Regions from separate parts of the Pseudomonas sp. NY8896 genome, predicted to be linked through region 1. Evidence: riboswitches for the same ligand, from Rfam matches in the RefSeq annotation. Region 1 holds a riboswitch; each other region holds the start of a gene.

What was found. Region 1 has a riboswitch for thiamine pyrophosphate ahead of Q9451_RS16835 (TenA family protein). Riboswitches for the same ligand answer to the same signal wherever they lie in the genome.
Region 2: linked by a shared signal. The riboswitch ahead of thiC (phosphomethylpyrimidine synthase ThiC) and the one ahead of Q9451_RS16835 (TenA family protein) in region 1 are both predicted to bind thiamine pyrophosphate.
Region 3: linked by a shared signal. The riboswitch ahead of thiC (phosphomethylpyrimidine synthase ThiC) and the one ahead of Q9451_RS16835 (TenA family protein) in region 1 are both predicted to bind thiamine pyrophosphate.

What each region holds. Positions count from the first base shown of each region.
Region 1 is NZ_CP132350.1:3,761,468-3,771,982, forward strand. Features, by position in the region: gene Q9451_RS16820 (EAL domain-containing protein) at 1-1,131, opposite strand, end outside; gene Q9451_RS16825 (SCO family protein) at 1,213-2,196, opposite strand; gene Q9451_RS16830 (Ig-like domain-containing protein) at 2,258-5,653, opposite strand; TPP riboswitch at 5,905-6,019, shown strand; gene Q9451_RS16835 (TenA family protein) at 6,099-6,746, shown strand; gene tenA (thiaminase II) at 6,749-7,408, shown strand; gene Q9451_RS16845 (ABC transporter ATP-binding protein) at 7,527-9,143, opposite strand; gene Q9451_RS16850 (ABC transporter permease) at 9,140-9,982, opposite strand; gene Q9451_RS16855 (ABC transporter permease) at 9,979-10,515, opposite strand, start outside.
Region 2 is NZ_CP132350.1:445,995-456,509, forward strand. Features, by position in the region: gene Q9451_RS01930 (FAD-dependent oxidoreductase) at 1-41, opposite strand, end outside; gene Q9451_RS01935 (multidrug efflux SMR transporter) at 120-452, opposite strand; gene Q9451_RS01940 (LysR family transcriptional regulator) at 540-1,430, shown strand; gene waaA (lipid IV(A) 3-deoxy-D-manno-octulosonic acid transferase) at 1,442-2,713, shown strand; gene Q9451_RS01950 (TolC family outer membrane protein) at 2,804-4,240, opposite strand; TPP riboswitch at 4,401-4,507, shown strand; gene thiC (phosphomethylpyrimidine synthase ThiC) at 4,663-6,543, shown strand; gene cytX (putative hydroxymethylpyrimidine transporter CytX) at 6,709-7,992, shown strand; gene Q9451_RS01965 (RsiV family protein) at 7,961-8,707, opposite strand; gene Q9451_RS01970 (NUDIX domain-containing protein) at 8,893-9,510, shown strand; gene Q9451_RS01975 (DUF1249 domain-containing protein) at 9,501-9,953, shown strand; gene cpdA (3',5'-cyclic-AMP phosphodiesterase) at 10,039-10,515, shown strand, end outside.
Region 3 is NZ_CP132350.1:1,102,620-1,113,134, forward strand. Features, by position in the region: gene Q9451_RS04875 (hypothetical protein) at 1-675, opposite strand, end outside; gene Q9451_RS04880 (aldo/keto reductase) at 728-1,540, opposite strand; gene Q9451_RS04885 (FAD-dependent oxidoreductase) at 1,537-2,712, opposite strand; gene Q9451_RS04890 (multidrug efflux SMR transporter) at 2,791-3,123, opposite strand; gene Q9451_RS04895 (LysR family transcriptional regulator) at 3,211-4,101, shown strand; gene waaA (lipid IV(A) 3-deoxy-D-manno-octulosonic acid transferase) at 4,113-5,384, shown strand; gene Q9451_RS04905 (TolC family outer membrane protein) at 5,475-6,911, opposite strand; TPP riboswitch at 7,072-7,178, shown strand; gene thiC (phosphomethylpyrimidine synthase ThiC) at 7,334-9,214, shown strand; gene cytX (putative hydroxymethylpyrimidine transporter CytX) at 9,380-10,515, shown strand, end outside.

The DNA of each region.
Region 1 (10,515 bases):
CAGGATCGCCATCAGCCGGCGCTTGCCACGCTGTCGCGTCAGCGCCTGGCCGGCCACCTCGACGAACTGGCGGCGGTTGTGCAGGCCACTCAGGTGGTCGGTGGCGGCGGCATGGCTGCTGCGCCGGTGTTCGTCCTCGAGGCGCCCGATCAGTTGCTGGTTGACCTGCTGGGCATGTTCCAGCGCATCGAATGCCTCCTGGCGTTTACGCAGCAGGCGCAAGGTCCATAGCAGGCTGGCAAGAATCATCAGTGTCATGCTCAGGTTCAACCAGAACTGCCGGGAATAGGCCAGCGCCGAGGGGGCGAGGATTTCATCCTGGCGCTGGCTGACCACCACACTGAAGCCGCGCTCAGGTACATGGCGGTACAGGCTTTGGTAAGCGTCGCCCGCCACGTACTGGGTCATCATGCCCGCTTCAGTGTCAGTGCCAGGCAGCTCGGGCTGCAATGAATCGCCAGCCACCACCACGCCGCTGGTATCGATGCGCAGCCGCTCCAGGCCGTCTTCCTGCAGCAGGCGCACCAGGCCGCTGCTGCCCAGGTCGATATGCTGGAACAGCACTGCCAGGTGCCCAATATCCAGTTGCACGACCAGGATGTTGTCGATTTCTCGGCCGGCCGGGTCGGTCAGCGGCAGCAGAAAGGGCAAGCGCCAAGTGGGCAGGGCGGTGGGTTGGCCGGGGGGCTGAATGCTTGGCAGGAAGGGTTTGAAACCGTAGCGACCTGCATGGCGCCGCAACTGGCGCAACCAATCGGCAGGTAACTCGGCGACCTCGTCGGCATGGCTGGCCGACAGCAGCCGGCCTTGCCGATCGTACAGGCTCATGCGCTTGAACACCGGGTCTTCAGCCAGGATACGCGCCAGGCTGAAGTTACCTTGACGCAGCACTTTCATGTCGTCCTGGGTAACCCGGCCCACCGCTTGGGCACGGTCAACCAGCTGGCGCAGGCTTTCGCCGACAATACTGGCCAGGTTCAGGTGTTCGGCGGCCTTGGCCGACAACGCATCCTGGCGGGCGGCGGCTTTCTGCGTAACGTGCAACCCCCAGAGAAAGGCCAGGGTCGCTGCACAGAGCATCAGGATCAGCAGCCGCAAAAGGCTGGAAGAGGAAAGCGAACGGCGTATCACTGCTGATAGTTCCCGACCCTGGGTGATGTTCGGAAAATACGACAGTAAGATGACAACCTAATGACTGATGGCCAATCGCCTTTAGGGGTTTTCCCTATTCGCCACGGGTGTCTGCAGACGTGCGGTTTCTTCTTCGATGTAGCTCATCAATGCGCTGACTTCGGCATCGCCGAGGCGCATGTTGGGCATGGCCAAGCGGTTGTATTGCTCATACAGCAGCATGGCAAGCGGGTCTTTCTCGGCCAGCATCTGGTCGGGCTCCTTCAGCCAGCGGGTCAGCCAGTTGGCGTCACGCTGACGCGTCACGCCCAGCAGGTCGGGGCCGATGCCTGGCTGGCCTGGCTCGATGTTGCCCAAGGTGTGGCAGGACGAGCAGCGGGTGCGGAAGATCTGCTCGCCACTGCTGGGCGGACGCACCTGCGGGGCCTGGGCATAGTCATTGGCCAGGGCGCTGGCCTGCTTCCAGTTGTGCAGGCTGTTGCCCAGACGGTCGGCGAGGATATACGGGCTTTCGAAGGGCGAAGCCTTCATCCAGCGGCCAGTGGCCTGGTTACCGATGATCAAGCTCAGGTTGTGGTCTTTGGAGCGGCCGTTTTCCAGGCCATCGATCCACAGCCCCAGGCTGCGGCGCAGTTGCTCGATATCGTCGGGTTCGCCGGTCAGCAGCGTCCAGCCAGGGCCTATGCCGAACTTTTCGGCATAGCGTTTGAGGGTGGCGGGGGTGTCGTTGTAGGGGTCGATGCTGATGGAATAGAGGAAGATATCCTTGCCGACACGGTCACCGAGGATTTTCTGTACCTGCCGCAGGCGGGCGGTTTCCACCGGGCAGGAATCGGAACAGCCGGTGAAGATGAAGTTGATGGCGACCACCTTGTCCCTGATCAGGTCGTCGAAGAAATGCACTTTTTCGCCGTCCTGGGTCAGCAGGGGTATGTTGGGGAAATAGCTGGCACCCCAGGGCGTGGCGGCTTCTTCAGCTACCGGTTGTGGCGGCTGCAGTGGCCAAAATGGAATGCTGGCGGCGAACAGCGCGAGTACCAGCAGGAAACGCCATGAGCCGTGCATGATGCGATCCTCGTTGCTTGGTTGAAGTGGGGCCGCACAGCGGCCCCGTTTCACGCGTCGGTTACTTGATGCTGATCGGCACCGTCACACTTTGCCCCAGGGCCGATTTCACGGTCACCGTTGCCGGCGTTGCCGGGCCCGTGCCGGTGGTGGTCACCGACAGCTTCCAGCGAGCACCGGAGGTGGCGACCGTCAGCGTGGCATTGCCCAGATTCAGCGGGCCGCTGGTAGACGCTGCAGTCACACTGATGCTGTTGCCGGTCGCCACCGAAGTCGTGCCCGCCACGTCCCAGGTGTAGCGGTTGCCACTGCGCACCTGCACCGTGGCACTGGTGACCTGGACCTGGTCGACCGCGGCTGCCGGGCTCACGGCAATGCTGACGGTGGCCGGGGTTACCGACTCGGCACCCTTGGCATCACGCGCGGTGTAATTGAAGCTGGCAGTGAACGGCGTCTCGACCGTGGCCGGTGGGGTATAGGTCACCGTGGTGCCATCCGTGCTGACGGTGCCCTGGCCAGAGTCCGGTTGGCTGAGGCCGGTCACGGTCAGCGGTACGTTGCCGTCCGGGTCGGTGTCATTGGCCAGCACGTTCAGGGTGATCGGTTTGCCAGCGGTCGTTGCAGCACTGTCGTTAGCCGCCACAGGTGGTTTGTTGGCCGGGTCGTCGTTGTCGTCATGGCCTTTGGTGCGGAAGGTCGGCAGGCCAACCGACGCCATGTATTGCACGCCATCCCACCCTGGCAGCGGTGTCGGCATCACCTGGAACTGCCCTGGGTGTTCAATGTCCCAGCGCAATAGCATCGACGAGTCTTCATGCTGGGTGTTGTGGCAGTGCTCCATGTAGGTACCGGCGAATTCGCGGAAGCGGATGGCCATTTCCACCTCTTCCGAAGAATCGGCATCCGGCCCGATACGGTATACGTCCTTGCGTGCCCATTTTTCCCATTCTGGCGGGGCCTTGCCGTCACGGCTAAGAATCACGCCTTCCTCGAAGTGCACGTGTACCGGGTGGCTCCAGCCATTACCGCCGTTCTTGATCTTCCACACTTCCAGGGTGCCGTCGCCACTGAAGCCGCCGTCGGTGGACTGGTTGGCCAGTTGCGGTGCCGCACTGATACGCCGTGGGTCCATGCTGTAGCCAAAGCCACCGTCGGTCTTGATGGTCCAGGGGGTGGTGTCGGTGCCATCGGAGCGGCCAAAGATGAACTCACGGTGGCGGGCATCCTTGATCTTGGCCAGGTCGGTAGCCGAGTTGCGATCAATGGGCAGCGGCAGCATTTTCAGGCCTGCAGCTTTGCCTGGCTTGGCTGGCTCGTAGGCCACCGGGTCCATGCTCAGGTCCTGGCCGGTGTATGGCTGCACCAACAGTTGCAGGAACTTGCCGACCGCTGGGTCGCCTTTATCCCACTGTGGGCCTTTGCTGGTCTGCTTGATCACCGCCTTGTATTTTTCCGACAGTACGTCGGCCAGCGAAATGGTGCCTTCCGGGCCCTTGCCCGTGCGGTGCTCTTCCAGGTTGACGAAGTACAGCTTGTCGCCCGCCTTGATGCCGTTCTTGGCGAAGTTGATGATGATGTCGTAGCGCTCGGCGATGCCTTGCAGCGGCAGAATGCCGTTGTTGTCCTGCAGGTTGCCGTCACCGTTGAGGTCCAGGGTGCCGTCGAACGGCACGGCGTGCTCCATGATGTTGCCGTCGTTGGCGATCATGTGGAACGGCACTCGGGCATACGATACGTTGGAGCCGGAAGGGCCTTTGAACTCGCCACTGGTGCCGGCAATTTCCCGCACCACGGCAAACTTGAAGTAGCGCGACACCGAGCCGTTGAGGATACGGAAGCGGTAGCTGCGTGCACGCACCTTGAGTTTGGGCTGGTACTGCCAGTTGACCAGGATCTGATCACCCAGGAAGCCGTCGGTGTTGAACGGGTTGAACCACAGTTGGCCGTTGGCATCCCAGGCCTTGTCGGCTATCACCAGGTTGACGTCGTAGTCACGGTTACCCCACGGCATGCCCGAACCGCTGGGGAAGCGCAGGTTGACGCCGTCCTGCAGGGCTTCGTTGCCACGGTCCAGGGCGCTGTAGTAGTTCATCATCACGGCGTTGCCTTTGTAGACGTTCTGCGCCGTGAAATCCATCATGTGGTCGTGGAACCAGTGGGTGCTCATGGTTTCACGCCAGTCGCCGCGAATCTTGATGCTGCCGTTCTGGCAGGTTTTCAGGCCCGGTGTGCCGTCGTTGACGAACAGGGTTTCGCCCGGCGAGCAGGGGAAGGCCGCACGCGGGTCCTGGGCACGGGTGTTGATGGTGTCGTAGCCGGCCAGTTGCACCGGCCAACGGTAGTCGTAGTACTGGCCGGGGAAGAAGTAGGCGTTGGCGAAACCATCGCTTTCGGCCGGGGAATGGCCGTTGTGCTCGTGGGTCGAGATGGTGTGCAGGCCAAAACCGCCGTTGGCCGACGGGTCGATCGGCAGGGCATTGTAGTGGCGCATCAGGATCGGCTGGCCGTAGCGCACCATCAGCAGCTTGGGCGGGAAGGTGCCGTCGAAGGTCCACAGCGACTTGTGGTTCTGCAGCGGGAAGTTCGGGTGGAAGCGGGTATCGATGCCCTTGGTGGTGCCCAGCGTGGTCGGGATATCGGAGGTCTGGTAGTACAGGCCACCTGGGGCGAATTCCCCGACTGTGTAGTTGTGCATTTGCCTGCGATCGCGCAGGCCAAGGTTGATGCGCGCGCCAGCCTGCGCGGTCTTGAATGCCGCCTGCGGATAAAACTCGTTCCAGCGCTGGTGCGACCAGCCTTTTCCTGGTGGACGGCCTTCGGCGGGCGAACCGACCGGGTGGCGGTTGAGGAACATCTCGATCTGTGCTTTCCACGGGTTTCGATCAAGCACGTTGGAGAACTGGGTCGGGAACGGGTACAGGCCCGGTTGCTTGAGGAAAGCTTCCAGTGCTGTGCCACTGGGGCCGCTGCGGGCCACTACGTTGGGGTCTTGAGCCGGGGCCGCGCCCAAGGTGGGCACCGGGAAGGTCAGGTCTGGCGGCGGCAGTGTCGGGTCGAGTTTTTCCGGGCCGAACTCTTCGAAAAGCAGCAGTTGCTGGGTGAAGGGTTGCGCACCGAACAACGGGCTGGGCTTGCCGTTGGTGGGGTACCTGTCCGAGGTTTGCAAGGCGGGTGGCAGCACGTTGTCGGTACGCACCGTATCGCGGTTGCCGTACACGCCATCGGTCAGCTCCAGCGAGCCTTCGTTGGCTTCTGGCAAGGTGCTCAGGTTGAGCAAGGCCGGGGTCGGGTCGTCCGGCTGGTCGGTGTAGGCCGAGGGGTCCGTCGGCGGTGGCGGGCTGTTGTCGTCCAGCGGGCTCGCCATGGCCGTGATCAGCCCAAGGCTGAGCATCAGCGCGGTGACGGAAGAGAGCTGGAATACATACCGGTTCGGGTGAATCACGGCAGGTGTTTTCATTGCCTTATGCCTCGCTCACGGCTGTATGGCTGAGGGCCATCAATGGCGTTTTGCCTGGTCTTTGGGCCTGAGCAACGGCTGTGCCAACAGGTATTTCAGTAATGCTTTGTCATACAAAACCTTGCGGCGCCTAGGGTGCGCTAAATAATGGCGCGTCAAGAATGGGCCTAAGTCCCCAAAAGCGGGTGACCCAATGCCCACTCACTGGGTGGATCGGGGCGTGACAGCCCCGACGCACTGGGGTATACCTGTTCGCCACCAAGGGGAGCCCGGCAATGGGCTGAGAAACCGCTGAACACTGCAGCGCGGTGACCCTTCGAACCTGATCCGGATCATGCCGGCGAAGGGATGGGGCTTGTAACCTGCCTTTTTGCCGGCCTCACTGCGAGGCCCAGTCCATGCCAACTGCCAAGGTCTCGCTGTCACCCTCATCAAGGACAGCAACATGACCGAACGTTTCAGCCAGTCCCTGCACCGCCAGAACGAGCCGACCTGGTCGGCAGCCGTTGGCCACCGTTTCGTGACCCAATTGTGCGACGGCAGCCTGCCGGACCCGATCATGGTCAACTACCTGGTACAGGACCACCGCTTTCTTGACAGCTTCCTGACCCTGCTGGGCGCGGCCATCGCCACCGCCGACACGTTCGAGGCCCGCCTGCGTTTCGGCCGCTTCGCCGGGATGATCTCAAGCGACGAGAACACGTACTTCCTGCGCGCCTTCGAGGCCCTGGATGTCAGCCCGGCGCAACGCAATGAACCAGCCGATACCGCGCCTACCGCAGGTTTCAAGGCGATCATGCGCGAAGCGGCAGCCACCCGGTCCTACGCAGCGGCCCTGGCGGTGCTCAACGTTGCCGAAGGCCTGTACCTGGATTGGGCGCTGAAGGCACCGAAACCGATGCCGGAAAACTTCGTCCATGCCGAGTGGATCACCCTGCACGACAACCCGGCATTCCAGGACTTCGTCGCCTTCCTGCAGGCCGAGCTGGACCGCGTCGGCCCGCAACAGGCCGCGCTGGCAAGTGACTTCTACCAGCGCACCGTGGCGTTGGAGCTGGCCTTCTTCGATGCCGTCTACCCGGAGGGCCAGTGAGCATGGATATCTTCGAGCGCCTCAAGACCGCTGCCGCGCCGCAGTGGAACCGCTACGTGGACCATGACTTCGTGCGGCAGATGGGCGAGGGCACGCTGAGCGAGCAAGCGTTCCGAACCTACCTGGTGCAGGATTACCTGTTTCTGATCCAGTTCGCCCGCGCTTGGGCGCTGGCCGCCTACAAAAGCCGCCGCCCGGCCGACATCCGTGCCGCGCAGGCCGGGCTGGCGGCGATCCTGGACGAAACCGAGTTGCATTTGCGCCTGTGCGCGCGCTGGGGGTTGACTCAGGCTGATATCGAGGCCGCACCAGAGCACCAGGCGACGGTGGCGTATACCCGTTACGTGCTGGACTGCGGCGCCGCCGGCGACCTGCTGGAGCTGCATGTGGCACTGGCACCTTGCGTGATCGGCTATGCCGAGATCGGCCGAACCTTGGCCGAACGCATCGGCGATTTGAGCAACCACCCGTACCGCGAGTGGATTGGCGAATATGCCGGGGAGGGCTACCAAGGCGTGGCGGCGGCCGCGCGCAAGCATCTGGATGAACTGGCTGCGCGAAGCATGACAGAGCAGCGGTTTGCTGAGCTGGTGGGGATTTTCGGCCAGGCGTCCAGCCTGGAAGCGGATTTCTGGCAGATGGGGTTGGACGGGGCTGCGTAGGCCGTTACGGCCGCTTTGCGCCCCCATCGCGGCACAAGGCCCTTGTAGGAGCGGCCTTGCGTCGCGATGGGCTGCGAAGCAGCCCCAGCATCGGTGATCCAACCCAATCGCTGCAGGCTCACCCCACCTCACGCACCAAGGGCCGCTCCCCCTGCAATACCCGGCCCAATCCTGGCATATCCTCCAGCAAGCTCCGCGTGTAGTCACTCGCGGGCCGCTCGAACACCTGCTCGGTCGGCCCTTGGTCCACCAGCCGCCCCTGGCGCATCACCAGCACCTGATCGCTGATGCCGCGCACCGTCGCCAGGTCGTGAGAAATGAACAGGTAGGTCAGCCCCAGCTCAGCCTGCAAACGCTGCAACAACGCCAACACCTGTGCCTGCACGGGCGCATCCAGGGCCGACAGCGGCTCATCGAGCACCAGCAGCTCCGGTTCAGCCGCCAAGGCACGAGCGATAGCCACACGCTGGCGCTGCCCACCAGACAACGCTCCAGGCCGACGCAGCAGCAACTCGGCGGGTAACCCGACCCGCTCCAGCAAACCCAGCACCCGCTGCCGATCGTCTCGTCGCGCGCCAATGGCAAAGGCGCGCATCGGCTCACTGACGATCTGCAGCAGGTTGTGCCTAGGGTCCAACGCAGCCCAGGGGTTCTGGTAGACCAGTTGCACTCGCCGCCGGTAGGCATGCAATTGGCGCCGGCTGGCGCCCAGTATTGGCTGGCCGTCGAACAACACGCTGCCTGCACTGGCTTGCTCCAAGGCCAGGATGATGCGGGCAGTGGTGGACTTACCCGAACCTGACTCGCCCACCAGGCTGGTGGTACTGCCACGGGGCAGGGTGAAGCTGACACCGTCGACCACCGGCGCGGCATGCCGGTTGAAACGCCGCATCAGGCCACTGACCTGCAACAGGGGTTCGCCAACTGCGCTGGCTGGGCCAGTACGCCGTTGCTGCAGGCGTGCCAACGGTGAGGCCGCCAGCAGCTGCCGCGTGTAGGGATGCTTGGGTGCATGCCATAACTGCGCGGGCGTGCCGCTCTCCAGCAGTTGGCCGTTGCGCATCACCAGAATGCGATCGGCACGGTCCAGCGCCACCGCCAGGTCATGGGTGATGAGCAACAAGCTGCTGCCGCGTGCGCGCACCAGTTGCTGCAGGCGGTCTAGAATTTGCCGCTGCACGCTGACATCCAGGGCGCTGGTGGGTTCGTCGGCGATCAACAGCGGTGGGTCATTGGCCAAGGCGATTGCGATCAACACCCGCTGGCACATGCCACCCGACAGCTCATGGGGGTAGCGGCGGGACAGTTGCTTGGCATCCCTGAGGCCCACCTGCTGCAGCAGTGCCAGCCCGCGCGCACCGGCTTCACGGCCCGGCACGCCATGCACGGTCATGGCTTCGACCAGCTGTGCACCGATGGTCTTGACCGGGTCCAGCGAGGTGCCGGGGTCTTGTGGCACGAAGCCGACCAGGCGGCCACGGCGTTGGCACCAGTCACGTTCAGCAAATTGTTCCAGCGCCTGGCCTTGCAGCCACAGTTGGCCTCGCTGCCGCGCCGCGGCTGGCAGCAGCCCGGCGAGGGCCGCAGCGGTAGTGGATTTGCCCGAACCGGACTCGCCCACCAGGCAGACAATTTCACCTGCGGCAATTTCCAGGTCCAGCGCCTGTACGGCGGCTTGCGGGTTGCCTGGATAATCGACGCTTAACTGCTGGATACGCACCAATGGGGTGTTCATCGCACATCTCCCTGTAACTGTTGCAGCCCATGGGCGAGTTGATGAGTGGCCAGCACCACGGCGGCCACCACCAAGCCCGGCAATGTGGTGTACCACCAGGCCACGACCATGTAGTTGCGGCCTTCGGCGATCAGCAGGCCCCACTCCGGTTGCGGTGGCGGTGCGCCAAAGCCGAGGAAGCTCAACGCCGACACAGCCAGCACGGCACTGGCGAACTCCAGTGCGGCCAAGGCCAGTAGCGGCCCGGCGGCGTGCGGCAACACATGCCGCCAGAGGTTGCACCAGCTGCCCACACCGGCCACCTGCGCCGCCTCGACAAAGCTGCGGCTGCGCCAGCGCAGCACTTCGCCGCGGGCCAGCCGGGCGAAGATGGCCACGGATGACAGCCCTACGGCTACGGCGATTTCCAGCGTGCCGAAGCCCAGCGCCGTGACAATCGCCATCGCCAGCAACAATGCGGGAATGGCCATCAGCACCTCCACCAGCACTGCCAGCGCACGATCGGCCAGGCCACCGAACCAGCCGGCGATGCCACCCAGCAGACTGCCGACCAGCAAAGCGATCAGCACGGCGATACTGGTCGCCTGCAGTGACAGCGCCGCGCCATGGACACAGCGCGCGTACAGGTCGCGGCCAAGGTGGTCGGTGCCGAACCAGTGCCGGGCGGAAGGGGCTTGCAAGGCCTGACTGGGATCGGCCAGCAACGGGTCGGCGCGGCTGAACAGCTCTGGCCAAAAGGCCCAGCCCAGTACCAGCAGGAACAGGACGACACTCAATGCCAGCGGCAGGCGAGGCCAGCGTTTCGCTTGTACAAGGCCATAGGCGGTTTTTACGCTCATGCCCGGCCTCCTTGGCCAATACGTGGGTCGAGCAGGGGGTAGAACAGGTCGGTCAGCAAGTTGGTCAGCACGTACAAGGCCGCAGCCAGCAACACCACACCCTGAACCACGGCGATGTCCTGGCTGGCCACTGCGGCCTGGGCCAGGCGGCCGATACCCTCACGTGAGAACACGGTTTCGGTCACCACCGCCCCGGCCAGCAGGTTGCCCAGCAAGGTGCCGGCCAGGCTCAGCAGCGGTATTGCTGCATTGTGCAGCACGTGCCCGCACAACAAGCGCCAAGGCCCTAGCCCTTTGCTGCGCAATGCCTGGACGAATGGCTGGCGGCTGACACTGGCCAGTGAACGTCCCAGTACCTGAGCGATCATCGCCGCACAAGGCAGGGCCAGGGTTAGCGCCGGCAGCACCAGGCTGGCCGGGCCTTGATTGCCCATGGCCGGCAGCCAGTGCAGCTGGAAGGAAAACAGCTGCAACAGCACCAGGCCAACCCAGAAGGTCGGCAACGACACCACCACGGCCGGGGCGTTATGCAA
Region 2 (10,515 bases), 3.3 Mb from region 1:
GCGCCGACGATCAGCACGTCAGTGGAAATGGCAGATGGCATGGCGGTACCTCGAAGACTGGGACAGCTGGCAAGTATACAGGCTATACCTGAGAGGGCCCTATCGTCGGCAAGCCAGCCTCAGTGCCCAGCCGCTTTCGAAAACAGCTGTATCACCACCACGCCCCCCACAATCATGGCCATGCCCAGCATCGCCGGCACATCGAGCTTCTGCCCGTAGATCACCAATGCCGCCACACTGATCAGCACAATCCCCAGCCCCGACCAGATGGCATAGGCAATCCCTACAGGAATGCTGCGCACCACCAAGGTCAGCATCCAGAAGGCAACGCCATACCCCACCACCATCAGCAGCAGTGGCAACGGCGTGCTCAGGCCCTTCACCGCTTTCATCGAAGCGGTGGCGATGACTTCTGCGCAGATGGCAATGGCGAGGTAGGTGTAGGCATTCATGGCGGGATCCTCCGGTAACTGGTTGGGCATTCTAGACCTTGGCCAGATGCGGTAAAGTCATTACCTATCTGATATGGGGATAGGATGATGGCTGAGCAATGGAGTCTGGAGCAGTTGCGTATTTTTTTGCGCGTCGCCGAATTGCGCTCGTTTTCTGCCGTGGCCCGCGAACAACGCAAGGCCCAATCGGCCATCAGCAATGCCATCGCCCTGCTGGAAGCAGACTTGGGTGTCACGTTGTTCGAGCGCAGCAGCGGCCGGCAACCAAAACTGACCGAAAGTGGCAGCGCGTTGCTGGAAGACGCCCGCGAACTGCTACGCCAGTGCGAACACCTGGATGGTCGCGCCCTGGCCCTGATGCGTGGGCAGGAGGCCTTGCTGCGGGTTGCTCAGGATGAGGCCATGCCTTATCAACCGGTGATCGACAGCCTCGACGAACTGGCCAGCCGCTTCCCGTACCTGGAGGTACAACTGGCCAGCGGCGCCCAGGGCGATGTAGCGCGCAAGCTGGTTGAGCGCCGAGCCGATCTTGGGCTGTTCTTCCACCATGAAAGCATCCCGTCTTCGCTGGAGCGTCGCGTCCTGGGCAGCGTCGAAATGGTCACGGTGTGCGCAGTCGGCCACCCGCTCGCGGGGCAAGGCCGGGCAACCCGCCAGCAACTGGCGCGCCACCGGCAATTACTCATCACCCCACAGCAAAGTGGTTACCCTGGCGGCGAGGCAATCAGCCCGCAGGTATGGCGTGCCGACAGCTTCTACGCCATGGCTGAACTGCTGATGCGCGGCCTGGGCTGGGCCTGGCTGCCGCGGCACGTGGTGCAGTACCCGACCTACCAGGCGCACATGGTCGAACTGGACAGTGAGTGGCGCCCGCCGGCGCTGGTGGCGGAGCTGGCCTGGCGCCGCGATGAGCCACTGGGGCCCGCTGCGCAGTGGCTGGCCGAGCGCTTTGCAGTACACCTGCGTGCGATCGGGTAAACTTCGCCGCCATGAACAGAACACTCTATACCTTGCTGTTTCACCTGGGCCTGCCGCTGGTTGCGCTGCGCCTGTACCTGCGCGCACGCAAGGCGCCGGCCTATGGCCAGCGTATCGGTGAGCGCTTTGCCTTCAAGCTGCCGACCATGCGCCAGGGCGGCATCTGGGTGCATGCGGTGTCGGTGGGTGAGAGCATTGCTGCCGCGCCCATGGTGCGTGCCCTGCTCAAGGCCTACCCCGAACTGCCCATCACCCTTACCTGCATGACTCCCACCGGTTCCGAGCGTATTCGCGCCATGTTCGCCGACGAACCGCGCGTGCAGCACTGCTACCTGCCCTACGACCTGCCATGGGCGGCGGGGCGTTTTCTCGATCATGTGCGGCCGAAGCTGGGCATCATCATGGAAACCGAGCTGTGGCCCAACCACATCCACCAGTGCGCCAAACGCGGGATTCCGGTAGCGCTGGCCAATGCGCGGTTATCCGAGCGCTCGGCCCGTGGTTATGGGCGCTTTGCCAAGCTGACCCGGCCGATGCTGGCCGAAATGAGCCTGATTGCCGTGCAGACCGAAACCGAGGCGCAGCGTTTCCGTGACCTGGGTGCGCGCACTGAGTGCGTGCAGGTCACCGGTTCGATCAAGTTCGACCTGAAGATTGATGAGCAACTGCTACCACGTGCAAAGGCACTGCGTGAGCAGTGGGGTGCCGAGCAGCGCCCAGTGTGGATTGCTGCCAGCACCCATGAAGGCGAGGATGCGCTGATTTTGCAGGCGCACCGGCAGTTGTTGCAGGTGCATGGCGATGCCTTGCTGATCCTGGTGCCGCGCCATCCCGAGCGATTCAATGCGGTACACGCGTTGTGCAGCGAGCAATTCGCCACCGTGCGCCGTTCTGCTGGCACGCTGGTCGATGGGCAAACCCGGGTATTGCTGGGCGACACCATGGGCGAACTGCTGTTCCTGTATGCCTTGGCCGACATTGCCTTCGTCGGTGGCAGCCTGGTAGCGACCGGCGGGCACAACCCGTTGGAGCCTGCGGCGCTTGCCTTGCCGGTGCTCATGGGGCCGCATGTGTTCAACTTCCTCGAAATCAGCGCGATGCTGCGCGAGGCGGGGGCGTTGCAGCAGGTGGATGATACCGATGGACTGGCCGGTGCTGTGCGGCGTCTGGTCGAGCTGCCGCAGGATGCCCAACGCATGGGTGAGGCGGGCAGGGCGGTGATGCAGGCCAATCAGGGGGCGCTGCAGCGCTTGCTCGATGGGCTGAGTGCGCTTATCCGCTGATTATTGCATCGCCTTCTTCGCGGGCTTGCCCGCTCCCACAGGATTTGAATTGTGGGAGCGGGCGAGCCCGCGAAAAAGCCAACATCTATCTCAAGGGCGGCGCTCGAAGTTCTTCGCCGCGGCAGCCGCCAGGTCCGGTGGCAGGAAGTCCTTGTCCGGGTTGTAGTCCGCTTTCAGGTAACGCTTGAGGTCCTGCAGGTCTTGCGGGCTCAGGGTGCCGGCTGCCTGCTTCAGGCTCAGGTTGTCGAGAATGTAGTCATAGCGGCTGTTGTTGTAGTCGCGCACCGAGGTGTACAGCTGGCGCTGGGCATCGAGCACGTCGACGATGTTGCGTGTACCGACCTGGTAACCGATTTCGGTGGCTTCCAGCGCACTCTGGTTGGAGATGATCGACTGCTTGCGCGCCTGTACCTGCTCTACATCGGTGTTCACCGCGCGGTGCAGGTTGCGGGTGTTTTCCACCACCTGGCGGCGCAGGCTTTCGCGTTGCTGCTCGCTCTGGCTCAGGCGCTGGTAGGCCTCGCGCACCTGCGAGCTGGTCAGGCCGCCGCTGTAGATCGGGATGTTCAGTTGCAGGCCGATGCTGGTCTGCTCGACATCGCCGCCGTAGCGCGTGACGGGGGCTGGTGCGGGGTTGGTGAAACCGAAGTTGTCGTTGTCACCTTTCTGGTACTTGGCCACTGCGTCAAGGGTCGGCGCATGGCCGGCCTTGCGCTGGCGCAGGGTTTCTTCGGCGGCGGAAACCGCGTAGTTGGTCGCCAACAGGTTGAGGTTCTGGCGACCAGCGGTTTCTACCCAGGCCTTGGCGTCGTTAGGTGTAGGCACCTGCACCGGCAGGGTGTGCACCACCCCCTGGATCGAGGTGTATTCGCGGTTGGTCAGGGTCACCAGGGCCTCGAAGGCGTCTTGCACCTGGCGTTCGGCGATGATCCGGTTGGCCCGGGCGGTGTCGTAGCTGGCTTGGGACTGCAGCACGTCGGTCTTGTCGGAAAGGCCGACGTCGAAGCGTTCGTTGGACTGGTCCAGCTGGCGTTTGAAGGCCGCTTCCTCGGCCTTGGTCGCGGCCAGGTTGTCCTGTGCGCGAAGTACGGCGAAGTAGTTCTGCGCGGTTTGCAGGATCAGGTTCTGCTCGGTCGCCGACAGCTCCAGCGCTGCCTGTTCGTTGACCGCTTCGGCCGCTTGCAGCTGGAACCAGCGGTCAGCGCGGAAGATCGGCTGAGCCAGGGTGGCGCTCCAGGTGTTGCCGCTGCGGTTGCTGGTGGTCGATGGTTCGTCCAGCTTGGTGCGCGTGTTCAGCATTTCTGCGCCGGCCGACAGGTTTGGCAGCAACCCGGCACGGGCTTGGGGCACCACCTCTTTGCGGGCGCCGTAATCGGCGCGTGCCGCCGCCAGGTCGGCGTTGTTGTCGACCGCTTCCTGATAGACGCTGACCAGGTCGGTCTTTACTGATTGGGGCACGTCCGCTGCCCAGACCACTCCGTTGGACGCACAAGACACGGCTATCGCCAGTGAGAGTTTGCGCAGCATAGAGGCAATCCTTGTACGAAATTTAATTACTGAACTGTTGAGTATCGCGCGACGGGCCAGTGTAGTGCCATGCGCACCCGGCAACAATCGCTTGGTGTGCCTTTCATCATCCGCGCATTTACCCGCTTGGCTTTGCCGACCACTCCAGTCTAGACTGCGCAGGTTCTTGTCGGGGTGCCTTGAAGCAAAGGCTGAGATCGCAGAGGTGCGGATCCCGTTGAACCTGATCAGGTTAGCGCCTGCGTAGGGAACAAGATTGCTCGCCTTCCCGGGGAGCCTCTTGTGCCAGGTCCGGGATTGTCACAGCTGCATGCAGCTTCAGGCACCCCCATACCCGGCACTGCACTCCAAAGAGGGTGCGTCCGCGCGTTTCAGGTTCACCCCGACATTCCACTGCTAGGAAGCCGTCTGGAGAGCCTGTGATGACCAAACAAGAAAAAGCGATCAACCTCAGCGAATCGGCACAAGTCGATCAGCAGTCCGTGCAACCGTTCCCGCGTTCGCGCAAGGTCTATGTCGAAGGCTCGCGCCCGGACATCCGTGTACCCATGCGTGAAATCAGCCTGGATGACACCCCTACCGATTTTGGTGGCGAGACCAATGCCCCGGTGCTGGTGTACGACACCTCCGGCCCATACACCGACCCCAACGTGATCATCGACGTGCGCAAAGGCCTGGCCGACGTGCGTTCAGCGTGGATCGACGCCCGTGGTGACACCGAGCGCCTGGACGGCCTGAGCTCCGACTTCGGCCAGCAGCGCCTGAACGACGCCGAGCTGGCCAAGCTGCGTTTCGCCCATGTGCGCAACCCGCGTCGTGCCAAGGCGGGTGCCAACGTCTCGCAGATGCACTATGCCCGCCGGGGCATCATCACCGCCGAGATGGAATACGTGGCCATCCGCGAAAACATGAAGCTGCAGGAGGCCCGCGCAGCTGGCCTGCTCAAAGAGCAGCATGCTGGCCACAGCTTCGGTGCCAACATCCCGAAAGAAATCACCCCCGAATTCGTCCGCCAGGAAATCGCCCGTGGCCGCGCGATCATTCCGGCCAACATCAACCACCCGGAAGTTGAGCCGATGATCATCGGCCGCAATTTCCTGGTGAAGATCAACGGCAACATCGGCAACAGCGCCTTGGGGTCCTCGATCGAGGAAGAAGTGGCCAAGCTGACCTGGGGCATCCGCTGGGGCTCGGACACGGTCATGGACCTGTCCACCGGCAAGCACATTCACGAAACCCGCGAGTGGATCATCCGCAACTCGCCGGTGCCGATCGGCACCGTGCCGATCTATCAGGCCCTGGAAAAGGTCAACGGCGTGGCCGAGGACCTGATCTGGGAGCTGTTCCGCGACACACTGATCGAGCAGGCCGAGCAGGGGGTGGACTACTTCACTATCCACGCCGGTGTGCTGCTGCGTTATGTGCCGCTGACCGCCAAGCGTGTCACCGGTATCGTCAGCCGTGGGGGCTCGATCATGGCCAAGTGGTGCCTGGCGCATCACAAGGAAAACTTCCTGTACACCCACTTCGACGAAATCTGCGAAATCATGAAGGCCTACGACGTCAGCTTCTCGCTGGGCGACGGCCTGCGCCCTGGCTCGATTGCCGACGCCAACGACGCCGCGCAGTTCGGTGAGCTGGAAACCCTCGGCGAACTGACCAAGATTGCCTGGAAGCACGACGTGCAATGCATGATCGAAGGCCCTGGCCACGTGCCGATGCAGTTGATCAAAGAGAACATGGACAAGCAGCTGGAGTGCTGCGACGAAGCGCCGTTCTACACCCTCGGCCCACTGACCACCGACATTGCTCCGGGCTACGACCACATCACTTCGGGTATTGGTGCGGCGATGATCGGCTGGTTCGGTTGCGCCATGCTGTGCTACGTCACGCCCAAGGAACATTTGGGCCTGCCGAACAAAGACGACGTCAAGACCGGCATCATCACCTACAAGATCGCCGCGCATGCCGCCGACCTTGCCAAGGGCCACCCAGGTGCGCAGATTCGCGACAACGCCCTGTCGAAGGCGCGTTTCGAGTTCCGTTGGGAAGACCAGTTCAACCTTGGCCTTGACCCGGACACGGCCCGTGCCTTCCACGACGAGACGCTGCCGAAGGAATCGGCCAAGGTCGCGCACTTCTGCTCGATGTGCGGGCCGAAGTTCTGCTCGATGAAGATCACCCAGGAAGTGCGTGAGTACGCCGCCAAGATCGAGGCCGTGGATGTGACGGTCGAAGAAGGCATGCGTGAGCAGGCCGAGCGGTTCCGCCAGGAAGGCAGCCAGCTGTACCACAAAGTGTAAGAACGCTGGGGCCGCTTAGCGGCCCTTTCGCGACACAAGGCCGCTCCCACAGGGACCGCACAAGGCTCAAGGCCTGCGCGGCCACTGTGGGAGCGGCCTTGCGTCGCGATTCGAGGACGAAGTCCTTGCCAAGAACACCAACAACATTGCCGGCGAGCGCCAACCATGACATCACCCAGCCAATTCTCCCCCGACCACCCGGTCCCCACCCACCAGCGTATCTTCGGTGCCCGCGACCTGTTTTCGCTGTGGTTCTCCCTAGGCATCGGCCTGATGGTGCTGCAAGTCGGTGCCATGCTGGCGCCAGGCCTGGGCCTTGCCGGCGCGGTGCTGGCCATCGCCCTGGGCACCGGTGTCGGTGTGCTGTTGCTGGGCGCCGCCGGGGTGATCGGCAGCGACACCGGCCTGTCCGCCATGGGCACGTTGAAACTCAGCCTGGGCAGCCATGGCGCGCGTTTGCCGGCGTTGCTCAACCTGCTGCAACTGGTGGGCTGGGGCGCGTTCGAAATCATCGTCATGCGCGATGCTGCCAGCCTGTTGGGCGCGCGAGCCTTCGGTGAGGAGAGTGCCTGGAACAGCCCGATGCTGTGGACCCTGTGTTTCGGTGCGCTAGCCACCTTGCTGGCCGTCAGCGGGCCACTGGCCTTCGTGCGCAAGGTGCTGCGCGCCTGGGGGATCTGGTTGCTGCTGGGCGCTTGCGTCTGGCTCACCTGGAACCTGTTCGCCAAGGCCGACCTGGCTGATCTGTGGAGCCGCGCGGGTGACGGTTCGATGTCCCTGGCGGTGGGCTTTGATATCGTCATCGCCATGCCGCTGTCCTGGTTGCCACTGATTGCCGACTACTCGCGTTTCGCCCGCAACGGCAAGCATGTGTTCGGTGGCACGGTCGTGGGCTATTTCATCGGCAACACCTGGCTGATGAGCCTGGGCGTGGCCTACACCCTGGCTTTCGCCGCCAGTGGCGAAGTCAATGCGCTGCTGCTGGCGCTGGCGGGGGCCGGCATGGGTATCCCGTTGCTGCTGATTCTGCTGGATGAGTCGGAAAAAGCCTTCGCCGACATCCACTCGGCGGCAGTTTCAACCGGTGTGCTGCTGCCGCTGAAGGTCGAGCACCTGGCACTTGCGATCGGCGTGCTGTGCACCTTGATCGCCCTGCTGGCCCCCTTGGCCCAGTATGAGAACTTCCTGTTGCTGATCGGTTCGGTATTCGCGCCGCTGTTCGGTGTGGTGCTGATGGACCATTACGTGATCCGTCGTCGTCGCCTGCCTGCGCAAATCGATGGCTTGCACTGGCAAGCGCTGGTGGCCTGGTTTGCGGGTGTGGCGGCCTATCACCTGATTGCCGCTAATGCACCGGAACTGGGCGCTACCCTGCCAGCATTGCTGCTGGCAGGTGTGCTGCATGGGCTGCTAAGCCTCAGCCGCGGCCGGGAAACAGCTCAGGCTTGAGCACGCCATTGAGGCGTGGGTAGGGGATCTTCAATTCCACGTGGCCCATGGAGTAGGGCGCGATGGCATAGACCTCGTACTTGACCACTACCGCGCCGTACGTCAGGGCGATGTGCGGCGACTTCTTGAACGGCCAGGTTTTGACGAACTCGGCGTCCTTGTCCATGCCCACGCTCATCAACCAGGCGCGGTGTGACTCCTCGACGGTTTTCCAGAAGGTGTCCTCCTGGCCCGGCACCAACATGTCCTGCAGGGTCAGTACCTTGTCCAGCTTGCGCGAGTAGTTGATGAAGCCACGCCCCGGCATGCCGTGGGCGCCACCGCTGTCCAGGTAGCTGGACAACTCGATGATCACCAGCCCGTCATGCTGCTCGCGTACCTTGGCCTGCAAGTAGCTGCTGTTACGTTTGTCGGCATTGGCCAGGTATTGCTGTTCGTAGGCCTGCAGGGTGCTTGGCGCGGTGCCATGCTGATTGTCTTCGGTCAATTGCAGCAGGCGTTTTTCAACGATGCCATCGAGCTTGGGCAGGGCCGGGAAGTGGACCATGTCGATATTCACCAGCGGGCAGTCACGCTCGCTGCAGCCGGGTTTGACATGCTCCCAGGCGTCGCGCTTGACCTCGAGCGGAGCCCGGTAGTTGGGCGTGAACAGGCTCTGGCAGGCGCCTAGAGCGAGTGCCAGCACGGCCACGGAAGTCAGTTTGACAAGTGTCATGATGATCCTTGCAGAACAGGGAAAAGTCGGCCTTTGACCGTCTGCGCGGCCTTCAGTTCGCCACTAAGCTAACAGAGTGAAGACCTGCTGTCCCGAGTGCGCCAGCGGTTGCCAGAAAGGGATGAAACCGGCAGGCGTGCAGAGTAGGATGGCGCGAAGCAGTATTCGAGGTAATGAGGATTTCCATGTCAGACGCGTTGAACTCAGTGCCCAAGGGCTTCGAAATCATCGAGCGGGCCAATTGCTTCCAGGGCTTTTACAAGCTCGACAAGCTACGCCTGCGCCATGAGTTGTTTGCCGGGGGCATGGGCCGCGAGATCAGCCGTGAACTGTTCGTGCGCCATGATGCCGTGTGCGTGCTGCCGTACGACCCGTTGCGCGATGAAGTGGTGCTGATCGAACAGTTCCGTGTGGGTGCACTGGACAAGGTCGATAACCCCTGGCTGATCGAAATGGTTGCCGGGCTGATCGACAAGGACGAGCAACCCGAGGAAGTCGCTCACCGCGAAGCTGAGGAAGAAGCTGGCCTGACATTCAGCGCCCTGTGGCCTATGACGCGTTACTTCCCGTCGCCTGGCGGTAGTGACGAATATGTTCACCTGTTCCTTGGCCGTTGCAGCAGCCAGGGCGCGGGCGGCCTGCATGGCCTGGAAGAAGAGGGTGAAGACATCCGTGTGCGTGTGTGGTCGTTCGAGGATGCCTTGCAGGCGGTGCGCGACGGGCGCATCTGCAACGCAGCGACCATCATTGGCCTGCAATGGCTGGCGCTGAACCGTGACGAAGTACGAGGTATGTGGAAGTGAACCTGCTGCGTGAGCGCTATCGAGTCGACCTGGTCGGGCTGCAGGCAGCCTGCGAGGCCAACTACGCCCGGCTGATGCGTCTGTTGCCTGACATGCGCACCACTCAAAGCTCGCGCCGTATCGGTATGACCCAGGGCGACCAGATGCTTGGCGTGCTGGTACTCGACGTGGTCCTGGCCTGCCCGTATACCACCACCCTGCATGTGCGCCAGGAACACAGCCTGCCGTGGTTGCCCGTGCCGCACCTGGAGGTGCAGGTGTACCACGATGCACGCATGGCCGAAGTGGTCAGCGCCGAACACACCCGGCGCCTGCGCAGTATTTACCCCTACCCGAACGCGGCCATGCATCAGCCGGACGAAAAGGCCCAGCTCAACCTGTTCCTCGGTGAATGGCTCAGCCACTGCCTGGCCTGTGGCCATGAACTGGCAAGTGTTCGCTGAATTGTGACGTGGGTCGGTTGCGGGTGTTTGCTCGTGACCTTCGCGCAGCCATAATTCGTGCTGAAATCGTTCGAGGAGATGGCCGTTGTCGCCGCCAGACCAATCCCGCCCCGTGCATGTGGTGCAACTGACTGATGCCCACCTGTTCGCCGACCCGGCCGGCAGCATGCTGGGCCTGAAAACCCGTGACAGCCTGCGCCATGTGGTGGCCCAGGTGCGGCGCGAGCAGCCGCTTGTCGATTTGTTGCTGTGTACGGGCGACCTGTCCCAGGACGCCAGCGTTGCATCCTATGAAGCGTTTCGTGAACTGACCGCAACGTTTGCCGCGCCCACCCGCTGGTTGCCGGGCAACCATGACGAGGCCCAGGTGATGGCGCACGTGGCGCCAGAGCTGGTACAAGCGGTCACCGATATGGGTACGTGGCGCGTCATCATGCTCAACACCGCCGTGCACGGCGCTACCCACGGGTTTCTCGAAGATGGCCAGTTGGCCGTGTTGAAAGAAGCCTTGAAAGATGCGGGCGAGCGGCATTGCCTGGTGTGTTTCCACCATCAGCCGGTG
Region 3 (10,515 bases), 2.7 Mb from region 1:
GTTGAGTCGCGCCACCAGCTGGCCGCCCTCCAGCCGTTCATCGACGTGGAACAGGCTGAGTTTCTTGGCCTCACGGGGTACCTGCAGGCGCATATCGTAGATCAGTTGCAGCGAGGCGGTGGGCAAGTGCACATAGGCCCGTGGGCGCTCCAGCAGCATCAGCTGGCCGCAGTGTACCGGGCGTGCTGCGCCGGACTGCGGGGCCAGCACGAAGTGCGGCGTTTCACGGTAGTGCAGGGCGGCAGCGTAAGGGACGGGCAGCCAGGTATCGTTGAAACGCCCGCCAAGCCAGCCCTCTGGGGTTTCCAGCAGGCACTCCTCGGCCACTTCCTGCACAGCCGTGTGCAGCGGCAGGTTCAACTCCTGCGCCGGTACATAACCGGAAATCAGTTTCAGCACCACGTCGCCACGGTCTTGCCGGCGCTGGCGCACCAGCACCCAGTAATCGCGGTTTTGCCAATGCAGGGTAAGGCGCACCGACACGCCCAGGTTTGCCAGTTCGACCACAAAACGCTGCACGTCGGGTAACTGGATCGCCTTGCGCCGCTGCTGGGTCTGGGCAAAGTTCAGCGGCATGCCGATGCTTTGGTAGATCAGGCCTTCAGCCGTGGCCTCGACATGCAGTGGCAGTGTCTTGAAGTTGCTCGGGTTCTTGCGGATCAGCGTTCGCGCCACGAGGCTACTCCTTGCGTCGGGTCAGTCTCCTGGCCCTTGGGCCAGGGGTAACTCAATGCTGGCCCAGGATACGGGCGACGGTGGCCACGTTATGGGCCAGGTGCAACGGGTTGATGGTGCCGACGATAGCACTGCTGACGCCGGGGTGGGCGAACAGCAGCTCGAAGCTGGCCTGCACCGGGTCAACGCCCGGGGCCAGGCAGATATGCCCGCTGGCCAGGGCCTTTTTTACCAGGATGGCCTTGCCGTGTTCGGCAGCGTAGTCCAGCACCGGGCGTTCTGCCTGCTCGTTGAGGTTGTAGGTGACCATGGCGCAGTCGCCTTGCTCCAGCGCCTTCAGGCCGCCGGCGACGGTCTTGCCCGACAGGCCGAAGCCAAGGATCTTGCCCTCCTGCTTGAGCGCTGCCAGGGTCTGGTAGACCTCCTGCTGTTCGAGGATGGCCAGGTCGTTACCGTCGGAATGTACCAGTACCAGTTCGATGCGGTCGGTTTCCAGGCGTCGCAGGCTGCGCTCCACCGAGCGGCGGGTGTGGGCGGCACTGAAATCGAAATGCGATTGGCCTTGATCGAATTCTTCGCCGACCTTGCTGACGATCACCCATTCATCGCGCTGGCCGCGCAGCAGCGGGCCGAGGCGTTCTTCACTGCGGCCATAAGCCGGGGCGGTGTCGATCAGATTGATGCCAAGCTCGCGGGCCTGGGCCAGCAGCAAGCGGGCTTCGTCATCGCCGGGGATGGTGAAGCCGGTGGGGTATTTCACACCTTGGTCGCGGCCCAGTTTTACCGTGCCCAGGCCCAGCGGTGAAACCTTGAAGCCGGTGCTGCCCAGCGGGCGATGGAAGTCGTGCAGGGTTGGCAAGGTCATGGCAGCAGTTGCTCCCAAGCCGGTACGCCCAGCGGTGGGCGTGGCAGGTCGGCCAGGTCGGCTTGTGCTTGTGGACGGATGCCGTCGCGCTCCAGGTGGCTGATGACCCGGTCGCTGAAGTCAGGTGCCAGCGCCAGCTTGGTCGGCCAGCCCACCAGCAGGCGCTGCTGGTCGGCAAGGAAGGCATTGTCCGGGCGTACCAGGCCCGATTGCGCAGGTTCGGCGCGGTCGACGCGCAGGGCGGCCCAGCGCACCAAGCTTTGGTCGACCCATGGCAGCAGGTTGGCGATTTCCTTTTGCGCTGCGGCGATTTGTGCGGCTGGCTCGCGCGCCACGCCATCGGCTTCGGCCAGGTCGCCGCCCAGGTACCAGACCCACTGGCCATCGGCTGCCGGATGGGTGGTCACCGTAACGCGCGGCTTGGGCCCGCCACCCAGGCAGTGAGCGTAAAGGGGTTTCAGGTTGGCGCCTTTGGCCATGACCATGTGCAGCGGCCGTGTTTGCATGGCCGGTTGGTTCAGGCCCAGGGCGTGCAGCAGTTCCTCGGTGCCGGCGCCGGCGCTGAGCACGACGCGTTGGGCACGGATGTCGCGACCGTCAACGCGCAGGCCGACCAGCTCGTCGTTTTCGCGCAGCGGCTCAATGCGCTCCCCAGCCAGCAGGCTGTCGCCCGCCAGTTCGGCCAGGTTGGCCAGCAGGCTGGGCACGTCGATGACCAGTTCGGCCAGGCGGTAAACCTTGCCCTTGAAGGCGCGGTCTTGCAGGGCCGGCGGCAGTTGCTCACCTTTTACTTGGTCGACTCGCCCACGTACGGCCTTGCTGGCGAAGAAGCTGGTGAGGTTGCCGGCCAGGGTGCCTGGCGACCACAGGTAGTGCGCATCGGACAGCAGGCGAGTGCCGCTCAGGTCCAGTTCGCCGCTGCCGCTCAAGGCTTCGCGCCAGCGGCGCGGCATGTCGGCAATGGCTTCCGAGGCGCCGGTCAGGGCACCGTGGAGGGCGTACTTGGTGCCGCCGTGGATGATGCCCTGCGACTTGATGGTCTGCTCGCCGCCAAGGCTGGCGCGCTCCACCAGCACTGTCGAGTAGCCCTGGCGGCGCAGGCGGGCATTGAGCCAGAGGCCTGCGACCCCGGCGCCGACGATCAGCACGTCAGTGGAAATGGCAGATGGCATGGCGGTACCTCGAAGACTGGGACAGCTGGCAAGTATACAGGCTATACCTGAGAGGGCCCTATCGTCGGCAAGCCAGCCTCAGTGCCCAGCCGCTTTCGAAAACAGCTGTATCACCACCACGCCCCCCACAATCATGGCCATGCCCAGCATCGCCGGCACATCGAGCTTCTGCCCGTAGATCACCAATGCCGCCACACTGATCAGCACAATCCCCAGCCCCGACCAGATGGCATAGGCAATCCCTACAGGAATGCTGCGCACCACCAAGGTCAGCATCCAGAAGGCAACGCCATACCCCACCACCATCAGCAGCAGTGGCAACGGCGTGCTCAGGCCCTTCACCGCTTTCATCGAAGCGGTGGCGATGACTTCTGCGCAGATGGCAATGGCGAGGTAGGTGTAGGCATTCATGGCGGGATCCTCCGGTAACTGGTTGGGCATTCTAGACCTTGGCCAGATGCGGTAAAGTCATTACCTATCTGATATGGGGATAGGATGATGGCTGAGCAATGGAGTCTGGAGCAGTTGCGTATTTTTTTGCGCGTCGCCGAATTGCGCTCGTTTTCTGCCGTGGCCCGCGAACAACGCAAGGCCCAATCGGCCATCAGCAATGCCATCGCCCTGCTGGAAGCAGACTTGGGTGTCACGTTGTTCGAGCGCAGCAGCGGCCGGCAACCAAAACTGACCGAAAGTGGCAGCGCGTTGCTGGAAGACGCCCGCGAACTGCTACGCCAGTGCGAACACCTGGATGGTCGCGCCCTGGCCCTGATGCGTGGGCAGGAGGCCTTGCTGCGGGTTGCTCAGGATGAGGCCATGCCTTATCAACCGGTGATCGACAGCCTCGACGAACTGGCCAGCCGCTTCCCGTACCTGGAGGTACAACTGGCCAGCGGCGCCCAGGGCGATGTAGCGCGCAAGCTGGTTGAGCGCCGAGCCGATCTTGGGCTGTTCTTCCACCATGAAAGCATCCCGTCTTCGCTGGAGCGTCGCGTCCTGGGCAGCGTCGAAATGGTCACGGTGTGCGCAGTCGGCCACCCGCTCGCGGGGCAAGGCCGGGCAACCCGCCAGCAACTGGCGCGCCACCGGCAATTACTCATCACCCCACAGCAAAGTGGTTACCCTGGCGGCGAGGCAATCAGCCCGCAGGTATGGCGTGCCGACAGCTTCTACGCCATGGCTGAACTGCTGATGCGCGGCCTGGGCTGGGCCTGGCTGCCGCGGCACGTGGTGCAGTACCCGACCTACCAGGCGCACATGGTCGAACTGGACAGTGAGTGGCGCCCGCCGGCGCTGGTGGCGGAGCTGGCCTGGCGCCGCGATGAGCCACTGGGGCCCGCTGCGCAGTGGCTGGCCGAGCGCTTTGCAGTACACCTGCGTGCGATCGGGTAAACTTCGCCGCCATGAACAGAACACTCTATACCTTGCTGTTTCACCTGGGCCTGCCGCTGGTTGCGCTGCGCCTGTACCTGCGCGCACGCAAGGCGCCGGCCTATGGCCAGCGTATCGGTGAGCGCTTTGCCTTCAAGCTGCCGACCATGCGCCAGGGCGGCATCTGGGTGCATGCGGTGTCGGTGGGTGAGAGCATTGCTGCCGCGCCCATGGTGCGTGCCCTGCTCAAGGCCTACCCCGAACTGCCCATCACCCTTACCTGCATGACTCCCACCGGTTCCGAGCGTATTCGCGCCATGTTCGCCGACGAACCGCGCGTGCAGCACTGCTACCTGCCCTACGACCTGCCATGGGCGGCGGGGCGTTTTCTCGATCATGTGCGGCCGAAGCTGGGCATCATCATGGAAACCGAGCTGTGGCCCAACCACATCCACCAGTGCGCCAAACGCGGGATTCCGGTAGCGCTGGCCAATGCGCGGTTATCCGAGCGCTCGGCCCGTGGTTATGGGCGCTTTGCCAAGCTGACCCGGCCGATGCTGGCCGAAATGAGCCTGATTGCCGTGCAGACCGAAACCGAGGCGCAGCGTTTCCGTGACCTGGGTGCGCGCACTGAGTGCGTGCAGGTCACCGGTTCGATCAAGTTCGACCTGAAGATTGATGAGCAACTGCTACCACGTGCAAAGGCACTGCGTGAGCAGTGGGGTGCCGAGCAGCGCCCAGTGTGGATTGCTGCCAGCACCCATGAAGGCGAGGATGCGCTGATTTTGCAGGCGCACCGGCAGTTGTTGCAGGTGCATGGCGATGCCTTGCTGATCCTGGTGCCGCGCCATCCCGAGCGATTCAATGCGGTACACGCGTTGTGCAGCGAGCAATTCGCCACCGTGCGCCGTTCTGCTGGCACGCTGGTCGATGGGCAAACCCGGGTATTGCTGGGCGACACCATGGGCGAACTGCTGTTCCTGTATGCCTTGGCCGACATTGCCTTCGTCGGTGGCAGCCTGGTAGCGACCGGCGGGCACAACCCGTTGGAGCCTGCGGCGCTTGCCTTGCCGGTGCTCATGGGGCCGCATGTGTTCAACTTCCTCGAAATCAGCGCGATGCTGCGCGAGGCGGGGGCGTTGCAGCAGGTGGATGATACCGATGGACTGGCCGGTGCTGTGCGGCGTCTGGTCGAGCTGCCGCAGGATGCCCAACGCATGGGTGAGGCGGGCAGGGCGGTGATGCAGGCCAATCAGGGGGCGCTGCAGCGCTTGCTCGATGGGCTGAGTGCGCTTATCCGCTGATTATTGCATCGCCTTCTTCGCGGGCTTGCCCGCTCCCACAGGATTTGAATTGTGGGAGCGGGCGAGCCCGCGAAAAAGCCAACATCTATCTCAAGGGCGGCGCTCGAAGTTCTTCGCCGCGGCAGCCGCCAGGTCCGGTGGCAGGAAGTCCTTGTCCGGGTTGTAGTCCGCTTTCAGGTAACGCTTGAGGTCCTGCAGGTCTTGCGGGCTCAGGGTGCCGGCTGCCTGCTTCAGGCTCAGGTTGTCGAGAATGTAGTCATAGCGGCTGTTGTTGTAGTCGCGCACCGAGGTGTACAGCTGGCGCTGGGCATCGAGCACGTCGACGATGTTGCGTGTACCGACCTGGTAACCGATTTCGGTGGCTTCCAGCGCACTCTGGTTGGAGATGATCGACTGCTTGCGCGCCTGTACCTGCTCTACATCGGTGTTCACCGCGCGGTGCAGGTTGCGGGTGTTTTCCACCACCTGGCGGCGCAGGCTTTCGCGTTGCTGCTCGCTCTGGCTCAGGCGCTGGTAGGCCTCGCGCACCTGCGAGCTGGTCAGGCCGCCGCTGTAGATCGGGATGTTCAGTTGCAGGCCGATGCTGGTCTGCTCGACATCGCCGCCGTAGCGCGTGACGGGGGCTGGTGCGGGGTTGGTGAAACCGAAGTTGTCGTTGTCACCTTTCTGGTACTTGGCCACTGCGTCAAGGGTCGGCGCATGGCCGGCCTTGCGCTGGCGCAGGGTTTCTTCGGCGGCGGAAACCGCGTAGTTGGTCGCCAACAGGTTGAGGTTCTGGCGACCAGCGGTTTCTACCCAGGCCTTGGCGTCGTTAGGTGTAGGCACCTGCACCGGCAGGGTGTGCACCACCCCCTGGATCGAGGTGTATTCGCGGTTGGTCAGGGTCACCAGGGCCTCGAAGGCGTCTTGCACCTGGCGTTCGGCGATGATCCGGTTGGCCCGGGCGGTGTCGTAGCTGGCTTGGGACTGCAGCACGTCGGTCTTGTCGGAAAGGCCGACGTCGAAGCGTTCGTTGGACTGGTCCAGCTGGCGTTTGAAGGCCGCTTCCTCGGCCTTGGTCGCGGCCAGGTTGTCCTGTGCGCGAAGTACGGCGAAGTAGTTCTGCGCGGTTTGCAGGATCAGGTTCTGCTCGGTCGCCGACAGCTCCAGCGCTGCCTGTTCGTTGACCGCTTCGGCCGCTTGCAGCTGGAACCAGCGGTCAGCGCGGAAGATCGGCTGAGCCAGGGTGGCGCTCCAGGTGTTGCCGCTGCGGTTGCTGGTGGTCGATGGTTCGTCCAGCTTGGTGCGCGTGTTCAGCATTTCTGCGCCGGCCGACAGGTTTGGCAGCAACCCGGCACGGGCTTGGGGCACCACCTCTTTGCGGGCGCCGTAATCGGCGCGTGCCGCCGCCAGGTCGGCGTTGTTGTCGACCGCTTCCTGATAGACGCTGACCAGGTCGGTCTTTACTGATTGGGGCACGTCCGCTGCCCAGACCACTCCGTTGGACGCACAAGACACGGCTATCGCCAGTGAGAGTTTGCGCAGCATAGAGGCAATCCTTGTACGAAATTTAATTACTGAACTGTTGAGTATCGCGCGACGGGCCAGTGTAGTGCCATGCGCACCCGGCAACAATCGCTTGGTGTGCCTTTCATCATCCGCGCATTTACCCGCTTGGCTTTGCCGACCACTCCAGTCTAGACTGCGCAGGTTCTTGTCGGGGTGCCTTGAAGCAAAGGCTGAGATCGCAGAGGTGCGGATCCCGTTGAACCTGATCAGGTTAGCGCCTGCGTAGGGAACAAGATTGCTCGCCTTCCCGGGGAGCCTCTTGTGCCAGGTCCGGGATTGTCACAGCTGCATGCAGCTTCAGGCACCCCCATACCCGGCACTGCACTCCAAAGAGGGTGCGTCCGCGCGTTTCAGGTTCACCCCGACATTCCACTGCTAGGAAGCCGTCTGGAGAGCCTGTGATGACCAAACAAGAAAAAGCGATCAACCTCAGCGAATCGGCACAAGTCGATCAGCAGTCCGTGCAACCGTTCCCGCGTTCGCGCAAGGTCTATGTCGAAGGCTCGCGCCCGGACATCCGTGTACCCATGCGTGAAATCAGCCTGGATGACACCCCTACCGATTTTGGTGGCGAGACCAATGCCCCGGTGCTGGTGTACGACACCTCCGGCCCATACACCGACCCCAACGTGATCATCGACGTGCGCAAAGGCCTGGCCGACGTGCGTTCAGCGTGGATCGACGCCCGTGGTGACACCGAGCGCCTGGACGGCCTGAGCTCCGACTTCGGCCAGCAGCGCCTGAACGACGCCGAGCTGGCCAAGCTGCGTTTCGCCCATGTGCGCAACCCGCGTCGTGCCAAGGCGGGTGCCAACGTCTCGCAGATGCACTATGCCCGCCGGGGCATCATCACCGCCGAGATGGAATACGTGGCCATCCGCGAAAACATGAAGCTGCAGGAGGCCCGCGCAGCTGGCCTGCTCAAAGAGCAGCATGCTGGCCACAGCTTCGGTGCCAACATCCCGAAAGAAATCACCCCCGAATTCGTCCGCCAGGAAATCGCCCGTGGCCGCGCGATCATTCCGGCCAACATCAACCACCCGGAAGTTGAGCCGATGATCATCGGCCGCAATTTCCTGGTGAAGATCAACGGCAACATCGGCAACAGCGCCTTGGGGTCCTCGATCGAGGAAGAAGTGGCCAAGCTGACCTGGGGCATCCGCTGGGGCTCGGACACGGTCATGGACCTGTCCACCGGCAAGCACATTCACGAAACCCGCGAGTGGATCATCCGCAACTCGCCGGTGCCGATCGGCACCGTGCCGATCTATCAGGCCCTGGAAAAGGTCAACGGCGTGGCCGAGGACCTGATCTGGGAGCTGTTCCGCGACACACTGATCGAGCAGGCCGAGCAGGGGGTGGACTACTTCACTATCCACGCCGGTGTGCTGCTGCGTTATGTGCCGCTGACCGCCAAGCGTGTCACCGGTATCGTCAGCCGTGGGGGCTCGATCATGGCCAAGTGGTGCCTGGCGCATCACAAGGAAAACTTCCTGTACACCCACTTCGACGAAATCTGCGAAATCATGAAGGCCTACGACGTCAGCTTCTCGCTGGGCGACGGCCTGCGCCCTGGCTCGATTGCCGACGCCAACGACGCCGCGCAGTTCGGTGAGCTGGAAACCCTCGGCGAACTGACCAAGATTGCCTGGAAGCACGACGTGCAATGCATGATCGAAGGCCCTGGCCACGTGCCGATGCAGTTGATCAAAGAGAACATGGACAAGCAGCTGGAGTGCTGCGACGAAGCGCCGTTCTACACCCTCGGCCCACTGACCACCGACATTGCTCCGGGCTACGACCACATCACTTCGGGTATTGGTGCGGCGATGATCGGCTGGTTCGGTTGCGCCATGCTGTGCTACGTCACGCCCAAGGAACATTTGGGCCTGCCGAACAAAGACGACGTCAAGACCGGCATCATCACCTACAAGATCGCCGCGCATGCCGCCGACCTTGCCAAGGGCCACCCAGGTGCGCAGATTCGCGACAACGCCCTGTCGAAGGCGCGTTTCGAGTTCCGTTGGGAAGACCAGTTCAACCTTGGCCTTGACCCGGACACGGCCCGTGCCTTCCACGACGAGACGCTGCCGAAGGAATCGGCCAAGGTCGCGCACTTCTGCTCGATGTGCGGGCCGAAGTTCTGCTCGATGAAGATCACCCAGGAAGTGCGTGAGTACGCCGCCAAGATCGAGGCCGTGGATGTGACGGTCGAAGAAGGCATGCGTGAGCAGGCCGAGCGGTTCCGCCAGGAAGGCAGCCAGCTGTACCACAAAGTGTAAGAACGCTGGGGCCGCTTAGCGGCCCTTTCGCGACACAAGGCCGCTCCCACAGGGACCGCACAAGGCTCAAGGCCTGCGCGGCCACTGTGGGAGCGGCCTTGCGTCGCGATTCGAGGACGAAGTCCTTGCCAAGAACACCAACAACATTGCCGGCGAGCGCCAACCATGACATCACCCAGCCAATTCTCCCCCGACCACCCGGTCCCCACCCACCAGCGTATCTTCGGTGCCCGCGACCTGTTTTCGCTGTGGTTCTCCCTAGGCATCGGCCTGATGGTGCTGCAAGTCGGTGCCATGCTGGCGCCAGGCCTGGGCCTTGCCGGCGCGGTGCTGGCCATCGCCCTGGGCACCGGTGTCGGTGTGCTGTTGCTGGGCGCCGCCGGGGTGATCGGCAGCGACACCGGCCTGTCCGCCATGGGCACGTTGAAACTCAGCCTGGGCAGCCATGGCGCGCGTTTGCCGGCGTTGCTCAACCTGCTGCAACTGGTGGGCTGGGGCGCGTTCGAAATCATCGTCATGCGCGATGCTGCCAGCCTGTTGGGCGCGCGAGCCTTCGGTGAGGAGAGTGCCTGGAACAGCCCGATGCTGTGGACCCTGTGTTTCGGTGCGCTAGCCACCTTGCTGGCCGTCAGCGGGCCACTGGCCTTCGTGCGCAAGGTGCTGCGCGCCTGGGGGATCTGGTTGCTGCTGGGCGCTTGCGTCTGGCTCACCTGGAACCTGTTCGCCAAGGCCGACCTGGCTGATCTGTGGAGCCGCGCGGGTGACGGTTCGATGTCCCTGGCGGTGGGCTTTGATATCGTCATCGCCATGCCGCTGTCCTGGTTGCCACTGATTGCCGACTACTCGCGTTTCGCCCGCAACGGCAAGCATGTGTTCGGTGGCACGGTCGTGGGCTATTTCATCGGCAACACCTGGCTGATGAGCCTGGGCGTGGCCTACACCCTGGCTTTCGCCGCCAGTGGCGAAGTCAATGCGCTGCTGCTGGCGCTGGCGGGGGCCGGCATGGGTATCCCGTTGCTGCTGATTCTGCTGGATGAGTCGGAAAAAGCCTTCGCCGACATCCACTCGGCGGCAGTTTCAACCGGTGTGCTGCTGCCGCTGAAGGTCGAGCACCTGGCACTTGCGATCGGCGTGCTGTGCACCTTGATCGCCCTGCTGGCCCCCTTGGCCCAGTATGAGAACTTCCTGTTGCTGATCGGTTCGGTATTCGCGCCGCTGTTCGGTGTGGTGCTGATGGACCATTACGTGATCCGTCGTCGTCGCCTGCCTGCGCAAATCGATGGCTTGCACTGGCAAGCGCT